DNA from 3 places in the Bacillus sp. CPT56D-587-MTF genome. Region 2 is predicted to be linked to each of the others. Evidence: riboswitches for the same ligand, from Rfam matches in the RefSeq annotation. Region 2 holds a riboswitch; each other region holds the start of a gene.
What was found. Region 2 has a riboswitch for S-adenosylmethionine ahead of AC3WVZ_RS14725 (hypothetical protein). Riboswitches for the same ligand answer to the same signal wherever they lie in the genome.
Positions count from the first base shown of each region.

Region 1: linked by a shared signal. The riboswitch ahead of AC3WVZ_RS29010 (cyclase family protein) and the one ahead of AC3WVZ_RS14725 (hypothetical protein) in region 2 are both predicted to bind S-adenosylmethionine.
Region 3: linked by a shared signal. The riboswitch ahead of AC3WVZ_RS28480 (methionine ABC transporter ATP-binding protein) and the one ahead of AC3WVZ_RS14725 (hypothetical protein) in region 2 are both predicted to bind S-adenosylmethionine.

Region 1 is NZ_JBYTEF010000001.1:5,608,820-5,616,493, forward strand. It holds gene AC3WVZ_RS29000 (ATP-binding protein) at 1-853, shown strand, start outside; gene AC3WVZ_RS29005 (hypothetical protein) at 1,083-1,463, shown strand; gene AC3WVZ_RS29010 (cyclase family protein) at 1,492-2,124, opposite strand; SAM riboswitch class I at 2,210-2,322, opposite strand; gene AC3WVZ_RS29015 (PRK06851 family protein) at 2,472-3,581, shown strand; gene AC3WVZ_RS29020 (nucleotidyltransferase domain-containing protein) at 3,693-4,475, shown strand; gene AC3WVZ_RS29025 (MFS transporter) at 4,489-5,790, opposite strand; gene AC3WVZ_RS29030 (FAD-dependent oxidoreductase) at 5,934-7,460, opposite strand.
Region 2 is NZ_JBYTEF010000001.1:2,860,159-2,867,832, forward strand. It holds gene AC3WVZ_RS14705 (short-chain fatty acid transporter) at 1-404, shown strand, start outside; gene AC3WVZ_RS14710 (hypothetical protein) at 445-798, opposite strand; gene AC3WVZ_RS14715 (NAD(P)H-dependent oxidoreductase) at 795-1,370, opposite strand; gene AC3WVZ_RS14720 (SWIM zinc finger family protein) at 1,394-1,783, opposite strand; gene AC3WVZ_RS14725 (hypothetical protein) at 2,046-2,303, opposite strand; SAM riboswitch class I at 2,404-2,502, opposite strand; gene AC3WVZ_RS14730 (hypothetical protein) at 2,661-2,852, shown strand; gene AC3WVZ_RS14735 (YwiC-like family protein) at 2,883-3,605, opposite strand; gene AC3WVZ_RS14740 (ECF transporter S component) at 3,788-4,489, opposite strand; gene AC3WVZ_RS14745 (ABC transporter ATP-binding protein) at 4,462-6,123, opposite strand; gene AC3WVZ_RS14750 (energy-coupling factor transporter transmembrane component T) at 6,096-6,974, opposite strand; gene AC3WVZ_RS14755 (DUF4430 domain-containing protein) at 6,997-7,674, opposite strand, start outside.
Region 3 is NZ_JBYTEF010000001.1:5,504,567-5,512,240, reverse strand. It holds gene AC3WVZ_RS28485 (methionine ABC transporter permease) at 21-686, opposite strand; gene AC3WVZ_RS28480 (methionine ABC transporter ATP-binding protein) at 676-1,695, opposite strand; SAM riboswitch class I at 1,819-1,925, opposite strand; partial or broken gene AC3WVZ_RS28475 (cysteine hydrolase family protein) at 2,168-2,733, shown strand; gene pruA (L-glutamate gamma-semialdehyde dehydrogenase) at 2,984-4,531, opposite strand; gene AC3WVZ_RS28465 (TSUP family transporter) at 4,704-5,474, opposite strand; gene AC3WVZ_RS28460 (CamS family sex pheromone protein) at 5,571-6,767, opposite strand; gene ligA (NAD-dependent DNA ligase LigA) at 6,784-7,674, opposite strand, start outside.

The sequences.
Region 1 (7,674 bases), 2.7 Mb from region 2:
CGTGAATAGAAAATACTTTTATTTAGTGTCCTTTAGTGTAATTGGAAAGTACGTATTTTTCACATTGCTATTACAAGATTTAAAAGTGATAATTCCACTTGTTTTATGTGTATTTTATTTCATTATTTCACATTCTTTATTAAAACGATTTCAATCTTATGTAAGAACAGTGGTTGAAATGATGAACAATATGAAAGAGACGGAAAATTTAGCTGTGATTGGGACTATGTCTACAACAATTGCTCATGAAATTCGAAATCCGTTAACAGCGTTAAAAGGGTTTACGCAAATGCAAAAAGAAAGAAATCCAACTGATACGATGAGCTACGACATTATGCTACAAGAAATTGAAAGAGTCAATGGATTTGTTAGTGAATTGATGTTGTTAGGAAAACCAAAGCCAACAAATTATGAAAGGTGTAATATACGAGACATCCTTCTATATGTTGTGCATCTAATGGAAAGTTATGCAACGCAATATAGAGTTAAATGTCATTTACAAGTAGATGGGAATTTACCGGCTATAAACGGTGATGATAAGCAATTAAAACAAGTGTTATTAAATATCATTAAAAATGGAATAGAATCAATGCCAGAGGGTGGAGAAATTCATATCCGTGCATATCAAAAAACGCAAGGACATTTGTGTATTTCTGTTGAAGACCAAGGATTTGGTATAGAGAATGAGAAGTTAGAAAAAATTGGCAAGGCGTTTTACACAACAAAGGAGACTGGTACAGGACTTGGATTAATGATTACATATAAAATTATTAAGGAACATCAAGGGAGTATCACGATCCAAAGTAGTGTAGGAGTAGGAACGAAAGTAGAAATTTTTTTGCCGACCTTTTAATGTATTGGGAGAAAAGATTTTTCAGAAAAGTGTTCTTGTTGTGTAAATATAAACATTTTATAAAATGTTTCAAGAAGGGTTTTTTTTATAAAATACTTCGTTTATAATGGAGGAAAATATCGACATGAGATTGATTGCTCATGTAGCGGTTCAGTAGTGTTATGAAAAGATAAGAAGGGGTGCACACGCATCCTTTTTTCTATGCAGATATTATGAAAGAGGTGGTATGATGGAATTAACATTAAATTCGACTGTATGTTTACACACGATTCAATTTCGAAAAGAGCAAAAGAATTATATTGTAAAAGATACAATTACAGGAGAAAAATATGAAATGCCGCCACTTTGGATTGATGCATTGGCAATGATGCGTGACGGTTTTTTATTGGGGGAAATTGAGGAGAAATTAAAAGAAGAGTATCCATCCGAAGAAGTGAATATGTTAGCATTCACGAGGCAACTGTTAGAACTAGAACTTGTTGAAATGGTTGATGGAGAAGAGATAGCTTGCACAAAGAAGAAAGAGATAGATTGTTTAGCTTGGGTGCGTCCCCGTGTGGAACAATTCTTTCTTAATTTAAATAGAAAATATAGAAGCAAAGACCAATAGTGGCCTTTGCTTTTTTTATAGGCTATGTTTAAAAAATAACAGCAAATGCTCTTGCGAAAGCACCGTCACTATTTTTAATTTTTAAAGGTGCTGCTGAGAAAAAGAAACGTTTTGCTTCGATAGCATCTAGGTTTGTTAAATTTTCAATTAAGTAAATATTATTCCCTAGTAATATGTGATGAATCGGTGATGTTTCTGTTGTGACTTCATCAGGAGAAATGAAATCTAAACCGATAGATTTTACTTTTAATCGCACTAGTTCTTTAGCTAATTCTTCAGAAAGATAAAATGCTTCCTTTTCATAAGCTTCTGTATTCCATTTGGTGGATAGATTAGAATGAAAAATAACAATATCACCTTCTTTTATGTCAGTATTATGCAATACTGCCTTAGGTAATTTTCGCTCTTGAATATGTGTTACATCTATAAGAACAGCTTCGCCTACAAATTGATCTAGCGGTAATTGATCGATGGTCGTTGCGCCTGAAATGAAATGCGCAGGGGCATCACAATGCGTGCCAACATGAACGACAGAATGAAAATCTGTAACTTGATATCCTGATTCTTCAACACTTGTAACAGCTTCTAGTTGTATTTTAGGTGTTCCAGGAAATTGAGACATATTATTTTCAAATGTTTGTGATAAATCAATTACTTTCATTTTACATACCTCCAATATATGTTTTTCAAATAATAAAAAGCTCATCCTTCAGTATCAAGAAAGATGAGCTTTACATGCTAGTTGAGTTTTATCTTCCAAAATGCATTGCATTTTGCAGGAATTAGCACCTATTCAGTTTATATAAACTGAGGTTGCTGGGCTTCAAAGGGCCGGTCCCTCTGCCTCTCTTGATAAAGAAGTATTCAGTTTTTAAAATCGGAATTTTCCGATAGTTAAATTGTAATTCATTTCCTTTTTGCGTGCAATACAAAATAGGTATTCACCCAAATAAAGCTGCTCGCATATTGTAGCTTATGTAAATAGAATGCTGCGAAGGAGTGAGTGCAGTGACAGGAAATGTATTAAATTATTATGCTGGTGGTAATACAGCTAGGGGATTTCACAATTTATACGAAGAGAATTTAAAAGGATTAGACAGATTATTTATCTTAAAGGGTGGCCCAGGAACGGGAAAATCTTCTTTAATAAAGGCAATAGGTCGTGAATGGATTGAAAAAGGATATGATATTGAATTTTTACATTGTTCTTCTGATAATAAATCGGTTGATGGTGTAATTATCCCAAAATTAAAAGTAGGAATTGTTGATGGGACATCGCCGCATGTTATTGAGCCAAAAATGCCAGGAGTTGTTGAAGAGTATATAAATTTAGGAATTGCTTGGGACTCAGATAAACTAAGAAAGCAGAAGTTAGAAATTGAAAGATTTGTTTCAGAAGCAAGCAAAGCTTTTCAGTCTGCTTACGCACGTTTTAAAGAGGCATTGGTTATACATGATGAGTGGGAGAAGATATATATTGATAATATAGATTTTAATAAAGCAAATGAACTAACCAATCAGCTAATCCAGAAATTATTTGCAGATAAAAGCGGGAGACAATCGCTTGTAAAACATCGTTTTTTAGGAGCTGCTACACCGAAAGGAGCAGTTGATTTTGTTCCTAATTTAACAGAAGGGTTACCACATCGTTATTTTATAAAAGGGCGCCCAGGCTCTGGAAAATCAACGATGCTCAAAAAGTTAGCTAAGGCAGCTGAAGAAAAAGGGTTTGAAGTTGAAGTATATCATTGCGGATTTGACCCGAATAGTCTTGATATGGTTATCGTAAGAGAATTAGGCTTTGCAATTTTTGATAGCACTGCACCACATGAATATTTTCCAAGTCGCGAGGGTGATGAAATTATTGATATGTATGCCCTTATTGTTACGCCAGGGACTGATGAGAAATATGCGAAGGAAATTCGTGATGTTTCCATTCAATATAAAGCAAAAATGAATGAGGCGATGTCTTTCTTAGCGAAAGCAAAATCGGTTCGTGATAAATTAGAACGAATTTATATTGCTGCTATGGATTTTTCAATAGTAGATGCATATAAAGAGGAGATTCAAAAAGAGTTTGAACGAATTGCTGCTACTGTAATTGAAAAGCAACAATAGACGTTTCATTAGGCTGTCAGTAATTTCTGACAGTTTTTTTAGTATGTAGTAAAATTAATAGTGTATTGTCGAATTTCCAAGGAAATAATCAAAAAATGGAGATGTTATGAAATGAGAGAGAAAATCGAGTTGGAGTTAGAAAGAATTGAAAAAGAGAATGATGTAAAAATTTTATTTGCGGTGGAATCAGGGAGTCGTGCTTGGGGGTTTCCATCGAAAGATAGCGATTATGATGTTAGGTTTGTTTATATACATCCGGTAGAATGGTATTTATCAATTCATGACAAACGAGATGTAATTGAATATCCAATTAGTGATGATTTAGATATAAGTGGTTGGGATATTAAAAAGGCGTTGCAACTATTCGCGAAGTCGAATCCTGCTTTACTTGAGTGGATTCGATCACCAATTTTTTATTCGAAAAACTCTAATTTTCCAGAACTACTTCAACAGATGAGTGAGAAGAATTTTGATCCAAAAGCAACGATATATCATTATTTACATATGGCGTCGAAAAATTATCGTGAATTTTTGCAAGGTGAGAATGTAAAGCTGAAAAAGTACTTTTATGTATTACGTCCCATTTTAGCTTGTAAGTGGCTAGAAGAGAAAACGACTTTACCTCCTGTAGAATTTGATCGATTAATTACAGAATTATCATTAGAACGTAGCGTGTTAGATGAAATTGAAAAGTTGTTAATAAAGAAAAAAGCAGGTACTGAATTAGATGTTGGATTGAAAATTAAGGTGCTAAATCAATTTTTAGAAGAACAAATTCATTACTATCAGCAATATGTAAAAGGAATTGAAAAGGGATCAGGAATCGATATTGAGAGTTTAAATACATTGTTTCGAGATATGTTGTTTGAAGCATATGAAAAAGAGCACAAGTAAGTTTGTGCTCTTTTTATTTTGTAGGAATGAAGAAAACAGATATAGCTGCGATAAGACCTGCAAAGGAGAATAAGTAAAAATTCCATGCTAAGTCATATTGCATTGTCATAATAATACCGACGAGAATTGGGCTAGCAATTGCACCAACTCGGCCAAGCCCCAGTCCCCAGCCTAAGGAGGTAGCTCGGATATGTGATGGGAAGTATTGTGTTACATATGCATTTAATATTTGAGTAATACCGACTGATCCAATACCAGCAAGGCCAATTAAAAGATAAATGATTGTAACAGATGGTTTGATTGTTAATAGTCCGATACATATGGCTGCCATAAGATAAGAGATGCTAATAACAATTTTTGCTCCTATACGATCAGCAATTGCTCCAGCGAATAATGCGCCGATAGCTGCGGTAATATTTAGCATAAGTAGAAATGACAGACTAGACCCAAGAGGATATCCTGCCTGGCGCATCATCTGTGGTAACCAAGTGTTTAAACCATATATTAAAAACATTCCCATTATATAAGTGATCCAAAAAAGTAGCGTTGCTTTTATGTATTCTTTTGAGAATAAAGTAAAAAATCCATTTTTCTTTCGTATAGTAGATGGAGCTTGATGAGTTTTATCTTTTACATGAAATTCAATTTGAAAACGATTAAGAATTTGGTTCACTTCTTCTTGGCGATTACGTGATAATAAAAATTGAATGGACTCGGGTAAATAGCGAATAATGAAAGGAATGAGGAGTAGTGGAATCATTCCGATACCAAACATAATTCTCCATCCGAAATCTTCTAACATAAGCATGGACAAAATAGCACCTAACACGATACCTAAAGGATAGCCAGTAAACATAAGAGCATAAATAAAAGATTGCCTTTTTTTTGGTGAATATTCAACAGTAAGTGCTGAAGCTGTTGGGATAACACCGCCTAATCCGATTCCTCCTATAAATCGAGATAATCCAAATAACTCAGGAGAAGGAGCGATAGCCGCTAAACCCATTGTGATAGAAAAAAGTGCTAAACAGCATATAAGCGTCCATTTACGGCCAATTAGATCTGTAATCGTTCCAACTAGAATAGCCCCAATAAACATCCCAAATAAAGCATAGCTTGCAATTGTACCAGCATGCGCTGGTGATAGCGCCCAGCTTTTGTCTTCTAGGAGCTTTGGTAGAACGGCACCGTAAATACCTAAATCATATCCATCAGCTAAAATGGCTAGCCAACAAATAAAAACAACAAGTTTTGTAATAGAGCTTGGAAAGATAGTTTCTGTAGATTCTAGATGAGGTGGAGCTGAAGGTTGCATAATATTCACCCCTTTTAATTTGTAGATGAATATATTATTTTATTTAATGTTAATATTTTCCTCATTGTGTCGAATTTTATCTGAAAAGGGTTTATAACAAATAAAGAAGTTCAACAGTAATTTTGTTGAACTTCTTTATTTGTTTACTCATTATCAACTCGTTTTAACGGTCGATCTGCTGGGCCTTCAAGAACGTCTCCCTCAATTGAAAAACGAGAACCATGGCAAGGGCAATCCCAAGTACAATCACCATTATTCCATTCAACTTCACAGCCGAGATGTGTACAAGTTGTATCGACGATATGTAATTTTCCTTCTTTGTCCTTATAAGCACCTGCTCGTTTACCGTTAACATGTACGACAGATCCTTCACCAACTTCGAGATCTTCTGGCTTACGTAATGCGGTTTCAATCTTTCCTGCAATTAAATGTTTCGCAACATCAATGTTTTGGGAGAGGAACGTTTTTATATCTGGATTTGCATGGAAGCGTGATGGTGCATACAGTTCTTTATAGGGACTGTGAACTTTTAGGATGGAGTCCTTCAGTAGGTGAGCGGCAGCAGTTCCAGTTGTCATTCCCCATTTGCGATATCCAGTTGCAACAAATATATTTGGATTTCTTTCGTTAATATGTCCGATATAAGGAAGCTTATCTAGAGTAATTAAATCTTGTGCTGACCATCTATAAGGAACTTCATCTATTCCAAAAGTGGCTTCAGCAAAAGAATAGAGTGCTTCATAATGAAGCATCGTATTTATTCCCTGACCTGTTTTATGACTCTCTCCGCCAATCAAAATTAATTTTTCTCCATTGTTTGTTATATAGCGTAAGGAGCGCTTTGGATCATCAATACTTAAATACATGCCACCTGGATACTCCGTTTTTGCTTTTATTGCAAGAGCATAAGAGCGTTCAGCATACATACGCGTAAAGAAAAAGCTATTCGCATCATAAAAAGGAAAGTGTGAACAAGAGACGACATATTCACAAGTGATACGATGGCCCTCCTTTGTAATGACTTGTGGAGAATCTCCTTTTTCCACATCGATAGCTGTCGTTTGTTCGTAAACTTTTCCGCCCATCTCCACAAACTTTTCTAAAAGTGTTTTCAAATAAAGAAGGGGATGGAACTGGGCTTGATTTTTCATGACAAGTGCAGATTGTACTGGAATTGGAATCGATAGAGATTGAACATAGTCACAAGGTATATTTAATTTTTGATAGGCTTCATATTCTTTCGATAAATTTCTTAATCCGTTATCGGTAGTTGTATATAAATATGAATCTTCATTTGAGAAATTACAGTCGATTTTATATGTTTGAACAGTTTCGTTTATGAATTGTAGAGCATGATTATTTGATTCATAGTAAAGCCCAGCCTTTTCCATGCCGAAGTGATTTATTAATTCATCATAAATAAGATCATGTTGTGCTGTTACTTTCGCTGTTGTATGCCCAGTCGTTCCATTTAAAATACGACCAGAATCAATTAAAACAACATCGATGCCTTCTTTTGCAAGTAAATAGGCAGTAGTAATACCTGTAATACCAGCACCGATAATAGCAACTTTCGTCTTTATATTTTCGGATAAACGAGGGAAAGTAGGAAACTGAGTAGATTCAATCCAATAAGATAGCGGCAGTTGTGGAAATGTATCACTTGTCATTGCGGAAACCTCCTGATTTTAGAACAATTTTCCTTTTAATATTTCCATATTATATGAAATTCATGTGTGTTGTTTTAGAAGTAGTCTATTTTTATTAAAAGAGGTTATAAATTATTTTAATATAATTAATTAGGTGGGGCATTATGATGTAGTAGGATTTATATAAAACTAAATTCAAGTGATTCTGTTTGTTGATTACATAGGGAGTTATTGA
Region 2 (7,674 bases):
TTTACGCAGGAATTATGGGCATGATGATTGGAGCAAATAGTGAAGGACTTTCACTTGGAGGAGCTATTTCTAATTTCTTTATTAGCATTTCAAACGAATCAACTTTCCCGCTCTTTACTTTTTTAAGTGCTGGTATCGTTAATATTTTCGTTCCATCTGGTGGCGGTCAATGGGCTGTGCAAGCACCAATTATGATTCCAGCTGGCGCTGAACTTGGTGTACCTGCTGCAAAAACAGCAATGGCAATTGCATGGGGCGATGCTTGGACGAATTTAATTCAACCTTTCTGGGCATTACCAGCATTAGCGATAGCTGGTTTAGGTGCTCGTGACATTATGGGATTTTGTGTTGTGAACTTACTATATGCGGGTTTTATCATTAGTCTATGTTTCTTATTTATTTAAACAAAAAGCTAGTTTTATACTAGCTTTTTTACATAATAAATCACTTATTTCCCACGCAATTTATAATCTTCTCCCACTCTAACTCCGTAAGATGTAATGACTCAAATGCAAAAAAATCTTCGCAAATTTTTCCGATCAGGTGTGGATGTTCCCTCAAAAAATTCCACTGTAACGCTTTAGGAAGAAAATATGTTTCATATTCTTTACTTCCCCTTACTACCTGATCAACTTCTCTTTCACAAATTCCTCTTATTAAATAATCATTTCTTAACTCTATTTGAATTTGCTGAAATGTTTCGCTGCATTTTTTCAATTGAAGTAAACACGTAACATACTTCCGAAAAAGTTCGCCATCATACTGAACACAGTTTATAATACGATCGACTTCATTCATAATGCACGAGCCTTTTCTTCTATTTGTAATAACCATTTCTCACGCTTTGATACTTTACTCGTTTTCACAGATTGAAACACTGACCGTTTTATATCGCGAATGCCACAAAAACGTAAAATACCTCTCTTCATCATAATCCAATCTGCTGATCGATATAACAATGCGACGTACCATAGAGGCGAGTCTAACGTATTAATAACCCATGCTTTTTTCCCTTGCAATAATCCTTTCGGCAGAGCCCCTTCATATTTATAAGCAAATCCAGCTACGAAAATACGATCGATAAATCCTTTTAAAATTGCTGGCATCCCCCACCACCATATTGGATAGATGAATAGAAGTGTATCTGCTTCTTCTACTAACGTTCTATACCGAGCTGTTTCCTCTTCATTTACTAAATCGCGTCTTTTCTTCTCTTCATTAAATACGAGGACTGGATCAAATTGTTCTTTGTATAAATCAAGTACGGTAACTGAATGATTTGTTTCCTGTAGTCCTTTTTGCACATGATTGAAAATCGCCGCGTTAAAACTTGAAGGGTTAGGATGAGCATATATAATTAGTACGTTCACTACAAAACAACTCCCTCTATACGTTAAAGTTTCTCCTTCTTTAATAACTTCTCTACAATTTGTACGTTTTTCGAACTTTGCAACAATCGATTTAATAATATAAGTAACTCTTCTTTTTCTAAATCTTTCAGTTTCTCTTTAACTGCACTCTCACCAGCACCTTGCATATCATAAACAACTGCCGCCATATGTTTACAATAATTTTCATAGGGACACTCACAGTTACTTTCTGAAAAATCTTCGAGATCGATAACTACTTCATAATCCCCTGCATTTCCAGTAACGAAAGCAAACACTTTTTTATCTTGTATTTCAACATCTTCTACATGCCCATCTTCATAATATTCATATCCCTTATCTACAATGTACTTTGGGATCCATTTCGTTATATCTTTTAATAAGTAAGCGTACATAATTGTACCCCTTCCTTTAATTCCCTTTTGACTTCAAAAATCCTGCATGTTATTCTAATTACTGTTAAGTAGCAAGTCTACGTGACAAAACGACTGACACCTATTCGGCGAAGGTGTCTCTTTTCATTTGCAGCCGATATGAATTGCCTCTTTCAGGCACATTCAATTTTTGACACTACACACTCAACACCATTCCCTGTATCAGGCTGCTTTAGCAGTCTTTTACTCTACATACTCCGTTATTTTAAGAAAAAAAGAGAGCTTAGCTCCCTTTTCTCGCCTTATACAATACCCCTTTTTCAGCATAGAGATATTCATCAGCTAATGTAATTTTCCCATCCAGTTTTAGTTCGTCTAATAATCTTGATAAATAAAATTGATGCAACATCTTTTTCGTGAATTTTCCTTCATGATGCGAAACGATATGTTCTTGAATATCTAACAATGATATCGGCTTATCTTGCTCTATCATATATTCATAAACTGTACTACGCAGTTTTACGTATTTTTCGAGTGTCACAGTAATGCGCAACCCCTTTCTTCTTAATATAAATTTTCGTAATCGGTTTTTTTGCAATAAAAAAACCTCTCCGATAAGAAGAAGTTACGTATATATCTTCGTCTTATCTCCCAGAACAAATATGTTCTGCTGGAATTAGCACCTGCATCGCGGTTGCTGGGTTTCATCGGGCCAGTCCCTCCACCTCTCTGGATAAGAAAATATTCACTTAATTCTTACTATACGTAATTCCACTTTAATTGTCAAACAAATATAATAAATATAATAAATATAATAAATATAATAAATATAACAAATTATATTTTCTTCCTTACTGTTCATACTACCCATATACGAACATGCAAGGAGGATTATGAAATGCATCAAAATGCTCGCGGATATGTACAAGATTCTTTTCAATCATTACAAGAAGCTAAAAATTGTTTAGAAGAAGCGCTCGAAACAGTTGAAAAAGATTTTAATCGCGCTCGTATTGAACAATCACTTTATGCTGTTGAACAAGCTATTCAACGTTGCGAGTACACCGTTCACATTTTAGAAAAAGATTAAAAACTTCCCATCAATTGATGGGAAGTTTTTTCAAATGGCATACTTCATAATTATTGCCGTTATGATTAAAAAATATACAGAATTAGCAATTTCTAAAATTCCTACTTTTTTAATAGAAATTTTTTTGCCATACAACACAATTGCTCGAATGACACTTGGTATAAAAATAAGAGAACACCACGGATTAATCACAAATATGATTATCGTTAATACGATATGATATCCCCAAGATATAAGACGATACTTCGGGTTATTTTTTTCACGAATCATCGTTTTCACATAGAACGTACTACCTAAAAAGTATAAAAATGAAATAAGCGCAATGAATAATGCTGTATGATCGATTTGCTTCATTGAAAAGGAATAACTAATTAACCCACCGATACAAAACACAATAATCGCACAAATATCATTTAATAGTGCTCTTTCATTTTTTTGACGAGCGTAATACATATTCACTATAAATAATGGAATCATTACTATTACGAATAAAAGAATTCGCCACTCATATAATAAAGAAATCATCCCAAATAGGAACGCAATAAGAAAATAAATAATGGAAACTTGTAAAAACTCTTTTTTTCGTCTTTGCTTTATGTACGTAAGAAATGGGTACGTAGCTAAATAGATAAAGAACCACGCTAAAAACAATGGAATATGATAAATAGTAGGTTTCCCAAGTATGACACTTAATAAAAAAGGAATAACAAGCATGGCCCATGCACCATGTTGCTTCGGAATAACTAACTTCATTAACTATACACCTCCCTTTTGAAAAAAGTTCTCACCTACAATTATACAAATAATTTTATATAATAGCGGATGCATATTGAATCGATTTTTTGACAAAAAAATGCTCCTTACATTATGTAAGAAGCATGAAAGAGGCAAACGAATATGTAAGTCGCGACCCTACCTTATATGAGTATGCTTTTCTATGTCACGTTATGCTCATCTAATATACCGTATTTCTTTTTAAATCTTGTAAGAATCGTAATCCATGAAGTACTAAATAGTAATAAGAAAATAACATTCGAAATCGCATGGCTCAAATCAAAGTAAAAACTTGCGATATAATACGAAATGACAGTTTCCCATGTTGCTTCTCGTATAAAACCGAGAAGGCCCCAGAAATTCATAATCCAGCCAAATAAAAAGCCAACAATTACTCCGTAAAGAAGTCTTCCCCATAGCTTTTTCATAAAAAATGTATTACGAAGTAAACCTGCTATAAAACCAATCATGCCCCACGAAAACATTTGCCACGGTGTCCATGGACCTTGTCCTAAAAAAATATTAGATACGATTGCTGCTGTAGCACCAATCATAAAACCAGTTTCACTTCCAAATACAATTGCAGAAACGATAATGACAAAAGAAGTTGGTTGTACACTTGGTAAAATAGAAAATGGCACCCGGCTTACTGCTGCAATTGCCGCTAATACAGCAACGAGAACAATTTCACGTGAAACAAACGCCTTTCTTTCAAAACGGATATAGAAAGGTAACATAATAACCGCTAATAGAAACAAACTACTTAACATGTAATAACCGTCCATAACAAGTGTCGTAAAGAGTAATGTGCCGATTATTACTGCAAAGATACATATTATGAATGCAACATATTGTTTGGACAAGCTTCGTACACATCCTCCCACGTTAATGCATATGGCAATTCTTTTCGAATGAATCGATTAATAGATGTTGTATAAAAGAAGTTGCCGCTAAAAAATTCTTTCGGTGCATCATTCATAATGACTGTTCCATCAAATAACATCATACATTGATCCACGTATTTCGCTGCAAACTCAATATCATGCGTTGCCATTACAATTGTTGTACCTTCTTTTTGCAGCTTCCTAAATAGTTCTCCTACTCTTTCTTTCTTCCATGGATCCAATCCCTTTGTCGGTTCATCAAGTAATAATAACGTTGGCTTTGATAATAACGTTGTACATAACGCAAGTAATTGTTGCTCTCCTCCGCTACAATCATGCGGATGGCGTTCTTTAAGCGAGTACAACCAAAACTGTTTTAGCGTATCTTCTGCTATTTCTTTTCCTTGTTCTCCATATAATTCACGCGCACGTTCATAAACCTCGTCCCATACTGTATCAAATGTAAAATGGTAATACGGATGCTGCGATACATACCCAATACTTTTAAACCGTTCTTTCGAATCGATTTTATGTACCACTTTTCCGTTCCACTTTACTTTTCCTCTTCTCGCTTTTTGTAATCCTGCTAAAATCGTTAACAGTGTAGACTTACCTGTACCGTTCTTCCCAACGAGCGCTACCCATTTTCCTTTTTCAATTGGAACTGATAAATCACGTAAAATAAGCGGACTATTTTTTTCATATTGGAACGAAATATGCTCTGCGCTTAAAATTACCTCTTGCTTTTCACTTTGTGCTATTGGGTCATTTACATATGATATCGCTGCAAAATCATTCATTTTCATTTGCGCCTCTCGCACTGTAAACGGAATATCTCTCACATTCCACTCTAAAAATAGCCTTGGAATTTGCGGAATAAATGGACGGAATGTTTCTACTCCCCACATATCCGTAATAACAATTTTAGGACTACCATCATACATAATACGGCCATTATCCATACAAACAACGCGTGTTGCAAGCGGGATAACTTCATCTAAACGATGTTCACTTAAAATAATCGTAATTCCAAGTTCTTCATTAATCCGTTTTAATAATCCTAAAAACTCTTTTGCAGCGATTGGATCTAACTGCGCTGTCGGTTCATCTAATAATAGCAATTTCGGCTGCATAACTAATACCGCAGCTAAATTGACAAGCTGCTTCTGCCCACCAGATAACGTATGAACAGATTGATGCAATAAATCTTGAAATCCTAAAAAGCTAATAAGCTCTGCTATTCTTTTTTGAATAATATGTGATGGTAATCCGATATTTTCTAAAGAAAATGCTAATTCTTGAATCACTGTATCCATAACAATCTGGTTTTCTGGGTTTTGAAATACCATCCCAATTTCTTGGGCAGATAACAAATCAGCTACTTCCTCTATTAAAACACCCTCATAAAATATCTCTCCAGAACGCGTACCAATTGGAAGTAACTCCTTTTTAAAATGTTTTAATAACGTCGTCTTCCCAGATCCCGATCCTCCAGCAAGTGCAATAAACTCACCTTTTTGAACAGAAAGAGAAATATGCTGTAACGCTTTTTTATTTTCATCAGCATATACAAATGATAAATTGTTTATTTCTGCATGCGCCACCATATCCATTCCCTTCCTTCCATCATAATTGGTAAACTAATAAACAGTGTAAATAATACAAACATCATTCCATCGTATTGCTGGAATAAAATAGATTCGACTTTCGGATAAATAATCAATTTCCCTCCGCCATAATTACTACATACAATAGCAGCTATAAATAAAATGATTAAATAACTGAGCGTATACCAATCACGCCTTTCCATTCTATAGCGAATATACGTCGTACGCTTCGTTACACCAAATCCACGAGCTTGCATAGAATCTGCCGTTTGCAGTGCATCTTCTAATGAACAAATTAATAATACTTGCAGCAATTGCATACCATTTTTGACGCGTTCTATTATCGAACCTGAATCTACCTGCACACCTTTCGTTTTTTGGACGAGTGTGATTTTCTTTAATCGCCTTATAAACAAAGGAACAAATCTCACTGTAATCATCGTTAACAATGCAACTTTCGGTGAAATTCTTGAAAACAAATATAAAAATTTATGACTGGAAATAATATCATTGTATGACGCAAACGTAAACATAACTGCAACTAGTAATAACCCCATTACTATTCCAAACATAATCGCCTCAAGCTTAATACGGCTATCACCTAACCAAAATAACGTAGTTCGACCTCTATGCGTTAATAACGAATTAAATAAAATTACCATAAAAAAGAAAACAATTGTGCTCGGTAGCATCTTTCTTATCTTTTCGCTATTTCCTTGCATCACATTTAACATAATAATTAATACTATTGCTCCAATTAAAAAAAGAGGATGAAGACACATCATACATAGTATCATCACCCCGATATAATAGAAAAAATTCACAAAAGGATGTAAAGAAGAAAAACTTATTTTCATAGCCCTTTACCGAATGCCTTTCTTATTGTAATACGTATACCCACTCAATTGTATCTCCTGGTTTTACCGTAGCTACACCAGCACTATGGTTTGGAAAAGCACCGTTCACACGATATTTCCATCCACTAGTATCCGCAATATCTTTTTCATATAAATCATTAATACCTTTTACATAAATACTATCTCTAGATCCGCTTGCATCAACATCTAATCCTGTACGTTGTAATACTTTATACACAGTATCGCCATCTTGTACATCCATCTTTTTCGCACCCATTATATATCCGTTATTTCCTTTTACCGAGATTGTTACTTGTTTTGCTTTAGGTACTGGTGGTACTGGTGGTGGCACTGGGTTTAGTGGTGGTACCGGTGTTGGTGGAGCTGGTACACTATTGTTCTCTTCTGGCTTTTTCTTTTGCTCCTGCTTCGGTGTTTCTTTCGGCTGATTCACAACCTTTGCTTCTTCTTTTACTTCTGGTGCTTTCGGTTGTTGTTTCTCTTCTTGTGCTTGTTGCTGCTCTGGTTGCTTATTTACAGCCGGCTGTTCTTTCGGTTGTTCCTGTTGTTTCTCTTCTTTCTTTACCTCTGGTTGTGCCTGCGGCTTTTCCTCTTTCGCCTTCTCTTCTACTTTTTGTTCTTGTTTCTCTTTCTGCTCTTCTTGCTGCTTTTGCTCTGATTCAGCTTGCTTTTCTTCTGT
Region 3 (7,674 bases), 2.6 Mb from region 2:
TTCTTTTCCTCTCTTCCTTTTTATGATCTGCGTAACAAGACTTTCGCAAAGTAATTCCCTAAATTTTGAGCTATCTGTACGAGAATAATAAGTAACACGACCGTTACGAACATAACTGATGTATCAAAACGTTGATAACCATATGTCATTGCTAAATCACCAAGACCGCCACCACCGACAAGCCCAGCAACTGCAGAAAATTCAATTAAACCAACTGTCATAAATGTGACACCTAAGATTAATGGCGCTAACGCTTCTGGTACAAGGATTTCAAAAACAATTCTAATTGGCGAGGCGCCCATTGCTTGCGCTGCTTCAATTACTCCTTTCGGAACGGAAACAAGGTTTGTTTCAACCATTCTAGCAATACCAATTGATGCGACTAACGTCATCGGGAAAATTGCTGCTGCTGTTCCAATCGTCGTTCCGATAACACTTCTCGTTAGTGGACTTAACGCTACTAAAAAGATAATGAATGGTACCGGACGAATTGTATTAATTATGATGTTAAGAATAGAAAAGACCCATTTATTTTCTAAAAAGTTTCCTTTTCTCGTTACATATAAAAGTAAACCTAGAGGTATACCAAGAATTGTAGCAAATATAAGGATTACAATTACCATTAAGAGGGTATCCCCCGTCGCATCTAGTATGCGCGGCCAAAATATACTCCAATCAACTCGCATGAGCTTCTACCTCCTTCAGCTGCACTTGCAGTCTTAGATGTTGTAATGCTTTTTGAATTTCCCTCTGCTCCCCTTGCAACTCTACAAGAAGATTTCCAAATAGCACATTTTGAAGTTCAATAATATTTCCGTACAGTACATTTACATCGACGTTATAGTTTTTTGCGATATATGATAGTACCGGCTGTCCTGTCTCCTCACCAGTAAATGTTAGACGATAAATTTGACCACCATTTTGAATTTTCGCTAGAACACTTTCCGGTAAATGATCATTAATGACAGAACGTACAAAGTTTTGAGTCGTCTTTGTTTTTGGTTGCGTGAAAACATCAAACAGTTTTCCTTCTTCAATAACTTTTCCCTTCTCCATTACAGCTACACGGTGACAAATTTCTTTCACAACATGCATTTCATGTGTAATAAGAAGAATTGTTAAATTGTATTCTCTATTTACTTTCTTTAATAAGTTTAGAATTTCTGTCGTTGTTTCTGGATCTAAGGCTGATGTTGCCTCATCACATATAAGAATATCTGGCGATGTCGCAAGTGCTCTAGCAATGCCCACACGCTGCTTTTGTCCACCTGATAGCTGCTCTGGGTAATAGTTTGCTTTATCTTCTAACCCTACAAACTTCAGCAGTTCATTTACTCTTTCTTTTATCTCATTCTTTGGTACTTTCGCTAACTTTAATGGATAAGCAATATTTCCAAATACTGTTCTTGAATTAAATAAATTAAAACTTTGGAAAATAATTCCGATTCTTTGTCTCAGTTTACGTAATTCTTTCGTCGATAATGATGTAATATCTTTATCATCTATTGAAATCGTTCCTGCCGTCGGTCTCTCTAACATATTTACTAAGCGTAATAACGTACTCTTTCCAGCGCCACTAAAACCAATAATGCCAAAAATTTCGCCTTTCTCAACTGATAATGTTACATCCTCCACCGCATGAACAGATTGCCCAGCTGATTCATACACTTTACTTACATTGTTAAAAGAAATCATTTTTTCCCCTCCTATATGCTGTAAAAACTTGAAGCAGAGCTTTCGAGGTAAAATAAAAAGTGCTCTCCTTCTTATCAACCATAAAGATAAGAAGGAGAGCACTTATATGTACTCGTTCACATCTTCTCATCTTCCAAGCCTTTATATGGCTTGCTGGAGTTAGCACGGTATTAAAAAAACCCGTTGCTGAGGTATCGTAGGGCCAGTCCCTCCACCTCTCTGGATAAGAATGTATCGATTTAATTGTCGTTTAATTAATTCTCATTATAGAACTCAGAATAATAAGAGTCAATACATTTTTTAGAAAAATATTAATTATTCCTTTATTAAAATTTTCAGATGAAAATTCATGAGAAAATAGTAACTTTCAAGGTTATTTAAAATTCTTCTTCCTCATATTTTTAAACAGGAGAATCTTCTCTACGAATTGAATAAATTTATTTGAATATGAAACTCGGAGGAAGATAAATATATGAAAACAGCTCTTTTACTCATCGATATTCAAAACGATTATTTTCCAAATGGAAAGATGGAATTGCGTAATCCAGTAGAAGCAAGCGAATATGCTAATCAGTTATTACAACACTTTAGAACAAACAGCGAACCTATTTTTCATATCCAACACGTAGCTATAAAAGATGACGCTACTTTTTTCCTACCTAATACAGAAGGTGTACATATTCACGAAAGCGTACGTCCACTTAGAGAAGAAACAGTTATAGTCAAACATTATCCAAATAGCTTCCGAGAAACTAATCTTCTAGAGCAATTAAAACGTTTAAATATTGAACATGTCGTTGTATGTGGGATGATGACTCATATGTGTATCGATGCTACAGTAAGGGCTGCATTCGATTTTGGCTTTCAATGTACCGTTATACATGATGCTTGTGCTACAAAAGACCTGTCTTTTAAGAACGCTACTATACCAGCTGTTTACATTCACAATACAATTTTAGCTAGTTTAAATGGCGTATATGCAAATGTAATAAGCACGCAAGAATTTTTAGCTACATAAAAAAACACTCCTTTCAGTGAGCAAAACCGAAAGGAGTGTTCCTTGTCGAACCATAGATTTTCTTTCAAATTGTATTATACAGGAAATTCTCAAAATGAATACTAAAAAATATGACTAATAAGTCAACTTTTCTCATCATTTTATTTCTGTTCACATGTTTATCCCGCTATTAATAGGTTTTAGCTCATTCCCTTCGAACGATGGTAATATATAGGATTTCAATTTTAAAAGGAGCTCTTCACATTCTGTGAAGAGCTCCTCTACTATTTCTTATAAAGTTTCAGAAGTAGTTTTTGCTTGCATGTGAAGTGCTAAGTAATCAGGTCCACCAGCTTTAGAGTCTGTACCAGACATGTTAAAGCCACCGAATGGTTGGTAACCTACGATTGCACCAGTACATCCACGGTTGAAGTATAAGTTACCAACGTGGAAGTCTTCGCGTGCTTTTTCAATATGGTCACGGTTGTTAGTAATAACAGCACCTGTTAAACCGTATTCCGTATTATTTGCAATTGCAAGTGCATGATCGAAGTCTTTCGCTTTACAGAATGCTACTACTGGTCCGAAGATTTCTTCTTTCATTAAGCGAGCATCTTCTGCAACGTCAGCAACGATTGTTGGTTGGATGAACCAGCCTTTTGAATCGTCTCCTTCGCCACCTGCTAAGATTCTACCTTCTTCTTTACCAATTGCAACATAGCTCATTACTTTATCGAATGCAGCTTGGTCATTAACAGGACCCATGTTTGTACCTAATACTGCTGGGTTAGCAACTGTTAATTCTTTTGTTAATTCAACAGCACGATTTAATACATGATCATATACATCTTCATGGATTACTGCACGAGAACATGCAGAACATTTTTGTCCTGAGAATCCGAATGCTGATGCAACGATAGACTTAGCTGCTAATTCAAGATCTGCTTCTTTATCAACAACGATTGTATCTTTACCGCCCATTTCAGCGATAACACGTTTTAACCAAATTTGTCCTGGGTTTACTTTCGCTGCACGCTCATAGATGCGGATACCTACATCACGAGATCCCGTGAAGCTTACGAAACGTGTACGAGGATGATCTACTAAGTAGTCACCAACTTCAGAACCGTTACCTGGAACGAAGTTTACTACGCCAGCTGGTAAGCCAGCTTCTTCTAATACTTCCATAAATTTCGCTGCTACTACAGGAGTTGTACTAGCTGGTTTTAGTAATACTGTGTTACCAGAAACTAAAGCAGCTGTTGTCATACCTGCCATAATTGCGAATGGGAAGTTCCAAGGAGAAATGATAACACCTACTCCTAATGGAATGTAAGAGAAACGATTATATTCAATTGGACGGCTTTCTACTGGAATACCGTCTTTTAATTTTAACATTTGACGACCATAATATTCCATAAAGTCGATTGCTTCTGCTGTATCAGCATCTGCCTCATTCCATGGCTTACCTGCTTCTTTTACAAGAATAGCAGAGAATTCATGTTTTCTGCGACGAACGATTGCTGCAGCACGGAATAAAATGTCTGCACGCATTTCTGGCTTTGATTTTCTCCAAGTTTGGAATGTTTCATCCGCTACTTGCATTGCTTTTTCAGCTAACTCACGGCTTGCTTTTGAAACACGACCAACAAGTTCCTCTTTATTTGCAGGGTTTACAGAAACAATTTTGTCTTCTGTAGTGATTTTTTCTCCCCCAATAATTAATGGATAGTCTTGTCCAAGATAAGATTCTACTTTCTTTAAACCTTCTTCAAACGCTAATTTGTTAGCCTCCACTGAAAAATCTGTAAATGGCTCATGTTTGTATGCTACTACCATTTTTTTTAGCCTCCCCTTAGAAAAACGTTTACATTTTACAACATTATTCTACACGATAATTTAGATTTATTCAAATATTCCTAGACTTATATTTTAAAAATTAATAAATTTTTAAAATATAATAAATTTTTAAAATATAATAAAAAAAAGAGATTCATACATGCGTATGAATCTACAAAATATGAGTATATTCCAAAACATTTTTCCCGATCAATAATATAGTAACTAATAAAAATAAAGTTCTTACATATCCAACACCTTTTTGAACCGCAAACTTCGATCCAAAATAAGCACCTAAGATCATTGATAATCCCATGATAATACCGTATTCAAAATGAATTATATCTAAAAATAAAAAAGTAATTAAAGATACAATATTACTAACAAAGTTCAAAAGTTTTCCAGATGCTGCCGCTTGAATAAAATCCAAGCCAATTAATAAAAATGCAAAAATTAAAAACGACCCTGTCCCTGGTCCAAAAAATCCATCATAAAATCCTATCATTAAAATAGCAAAGAAAAATATTAATGTTTTTCTTTGCGTCATCTTCTTATAGGTAGACACACTTCCCCAATTCTTTTTTGCAATAATATAAATAGCAATAAATACCAACATTACAAGTACTAATGGGCGTAAAATATCCGGTGGAATAAATTTTACTACTAAAGCACCTGCAACAGCTCCAACAATAGTTAACGGGATTAACTTTCCTACAATTTTAAAATCAACTTTTCCTGATCGAATAAAATACATCGCACTCGTAAACGTCCCCATTGTTGCCGCTAATTTATTCGTTGCAATTGCCGAAGCTGGCGATAAGCCAACAAACATAAGCGCAGGAAGCGAAATTAACCCTCCTCCTCCAACAACGGAATCAATAAAAGCTGCTAAAAAACCGAATGCAATTAATAAAATAATGACTTGAAAACTTAATTCTTCCATGAGATTTACCCCTTACCCCTATTTTTTACAACATTTTAAATTATAACAAAATTACATAAGAAAAAAAGCTGTTCCATAGAGGAACAGCCTTCATATTTAATCTAAAATCTTCACAAGTGGTTCATCTTGTTTTGCTTCACGTATAATAATAGCTTCTGGGCGTTCTACAGATTTAATCGTTACTTGTACTTTCATATAATTCGGGAAGTATTCCATAACAAGCCCTGCCACATATTGTGTAAAACCAACTATTTCAGCTTTTCCATTAAACTGGACAGGAATATCAAGCTTCATTTCTCTTAATTCATCATCTCTATACATACCAGTACCAATAACAGCTGTATAGTCGCCTTGGAAATAATCGCTTAGTTTTGCCTTAAAGTTGGATACTCTTGCAAGGTCTTCACGTTTATTATCTGTTTTCGCTTGCTCTGATGGGAACAAATAATATTTTTCATTAATTTGTTGCCAATCTTCAACCGTTTCACTACCTTTTTCGGCATTTGCATAAGAAACAAAGTTACCTGGCACGAGCGAAGACTTTGGAGCTTGGCGATAAATCGCAAATGTTATTGGAATATTTTTGGTTTCAGGTTCTTTTTGATGTATGACTTTCAAAATTTCTTGCGCCATTTTTTTCCCTTCAGCTAACATCTTTTCATCCGGGATTGCAGCTTCACGTGGATAACCATGCTCTTCGTTAAAATATTGAACAGAATTCATTGCTAATCCAACTACCATACCAACGCGTTCCTCGCCGTTATCGCCTTTTTTCACATAATAATCATGCTCTAAAATATTTGAAATATATATTGGATTTTTTTTATTTTTCACTTCTAGTGATTCGGATCCTGTTCCTAATGCAGGGTTTAATCCTATATTAGGAAATTTAACTGCATCTTTTTTTAATTTGTCCTCTAGTTCCTTTTGTTCAGCATCTGTACGTTTTCTTTTAACAAGCATCTGTATAGTTTGAGTATCTAGAGCTTTTCCGCCTTTTAAAAAATTATCTTTCGTACTAAATGATTCTTTTGCAATTCGCATTAACCCTGTTTCAAATTCATCTATATCAAGACGACTATTTAACCCTTGCACCACTAAACCACGTGCATTTCCACCATCAAATGGAATAGTCGTCTTATAATATTCATCCGAAATAGCGTATTTTGGAACAACTGATTGTTCTTTTGCTTTCCCCGATTTCTCAGCCACTTTTTCATCTTTGTCGGCACCTGCACTACACCCACTTACAAGTAGGCCAAGGCTTAATACCGCTAATGCTATTTTTTTCATGGTAAGTTTGCACCTCTTACTTATTTAGCTCTTGTAAGAACCTCTCTTCATTCCAAACCTCAACATTATGTTTCTCCGCTTGTGCTAATTTCGAACCAGCCGCTTCACCTGCAACAACTAAATCCGTACTCTTACTAACACTTCCCGTTACTTTTCCACCTAATGCCTCAATCTTCTTCTTCGCTTCACTTCGCCCCATAACTTCTAGCTTACCTGTTAAAACAACCGTTTTTCCTGCGAAGTAAGATTCAACATTTTGTAAATCTGCAATTTTTATACCTTTGTATGTCATATTCACGCCATACTCTTTAAACTGCTGTAATAACTCTAATACATCTTCATTATCAAAATATGTCACAACAGATTGAGCCATTTTTTCGCCAATTTCATTAATTGCTTTTAGTTCTTCTTCCGTTGCTTTTACAAGCTCATCCATCGTTTCAAAGTGCTCTGCAAATGTACGTGCTGCTTTCGCTCCAACGTGGCGAATTCCAAGACCAAATAATAATCGCTCTAACGAGTTTTCTTTAGAATTTTCAATTGCTTGTATTAAGTTTGTTGCTGATTTTTCACCAAAACGTTCTAACTGTAATAATTGCTCTTTCGTCAATGCATATAAATCAGCAAATGTACGAATGTAATCAGCATCAAAGAGTTGTGTAATGACACGTTCTCCAAGTCCATCAATATTCATTGCATTTCTTGAAACGAAATGGATTAACCCTTCTCGAATTTGAGCAGGACAAGTTGGATTTATACAACGAAGTGCTACTTCTTCTTCTAAACGAACAAGTTCACTCTCACATGCTGGACAATGAGTTGGCATGCGGTATTCTTCTTCCTCACCAGTACGCTTATCAAAAATAACGTTCACAACTTCAGGAATAATATCTCCAGCCTTCTTCAC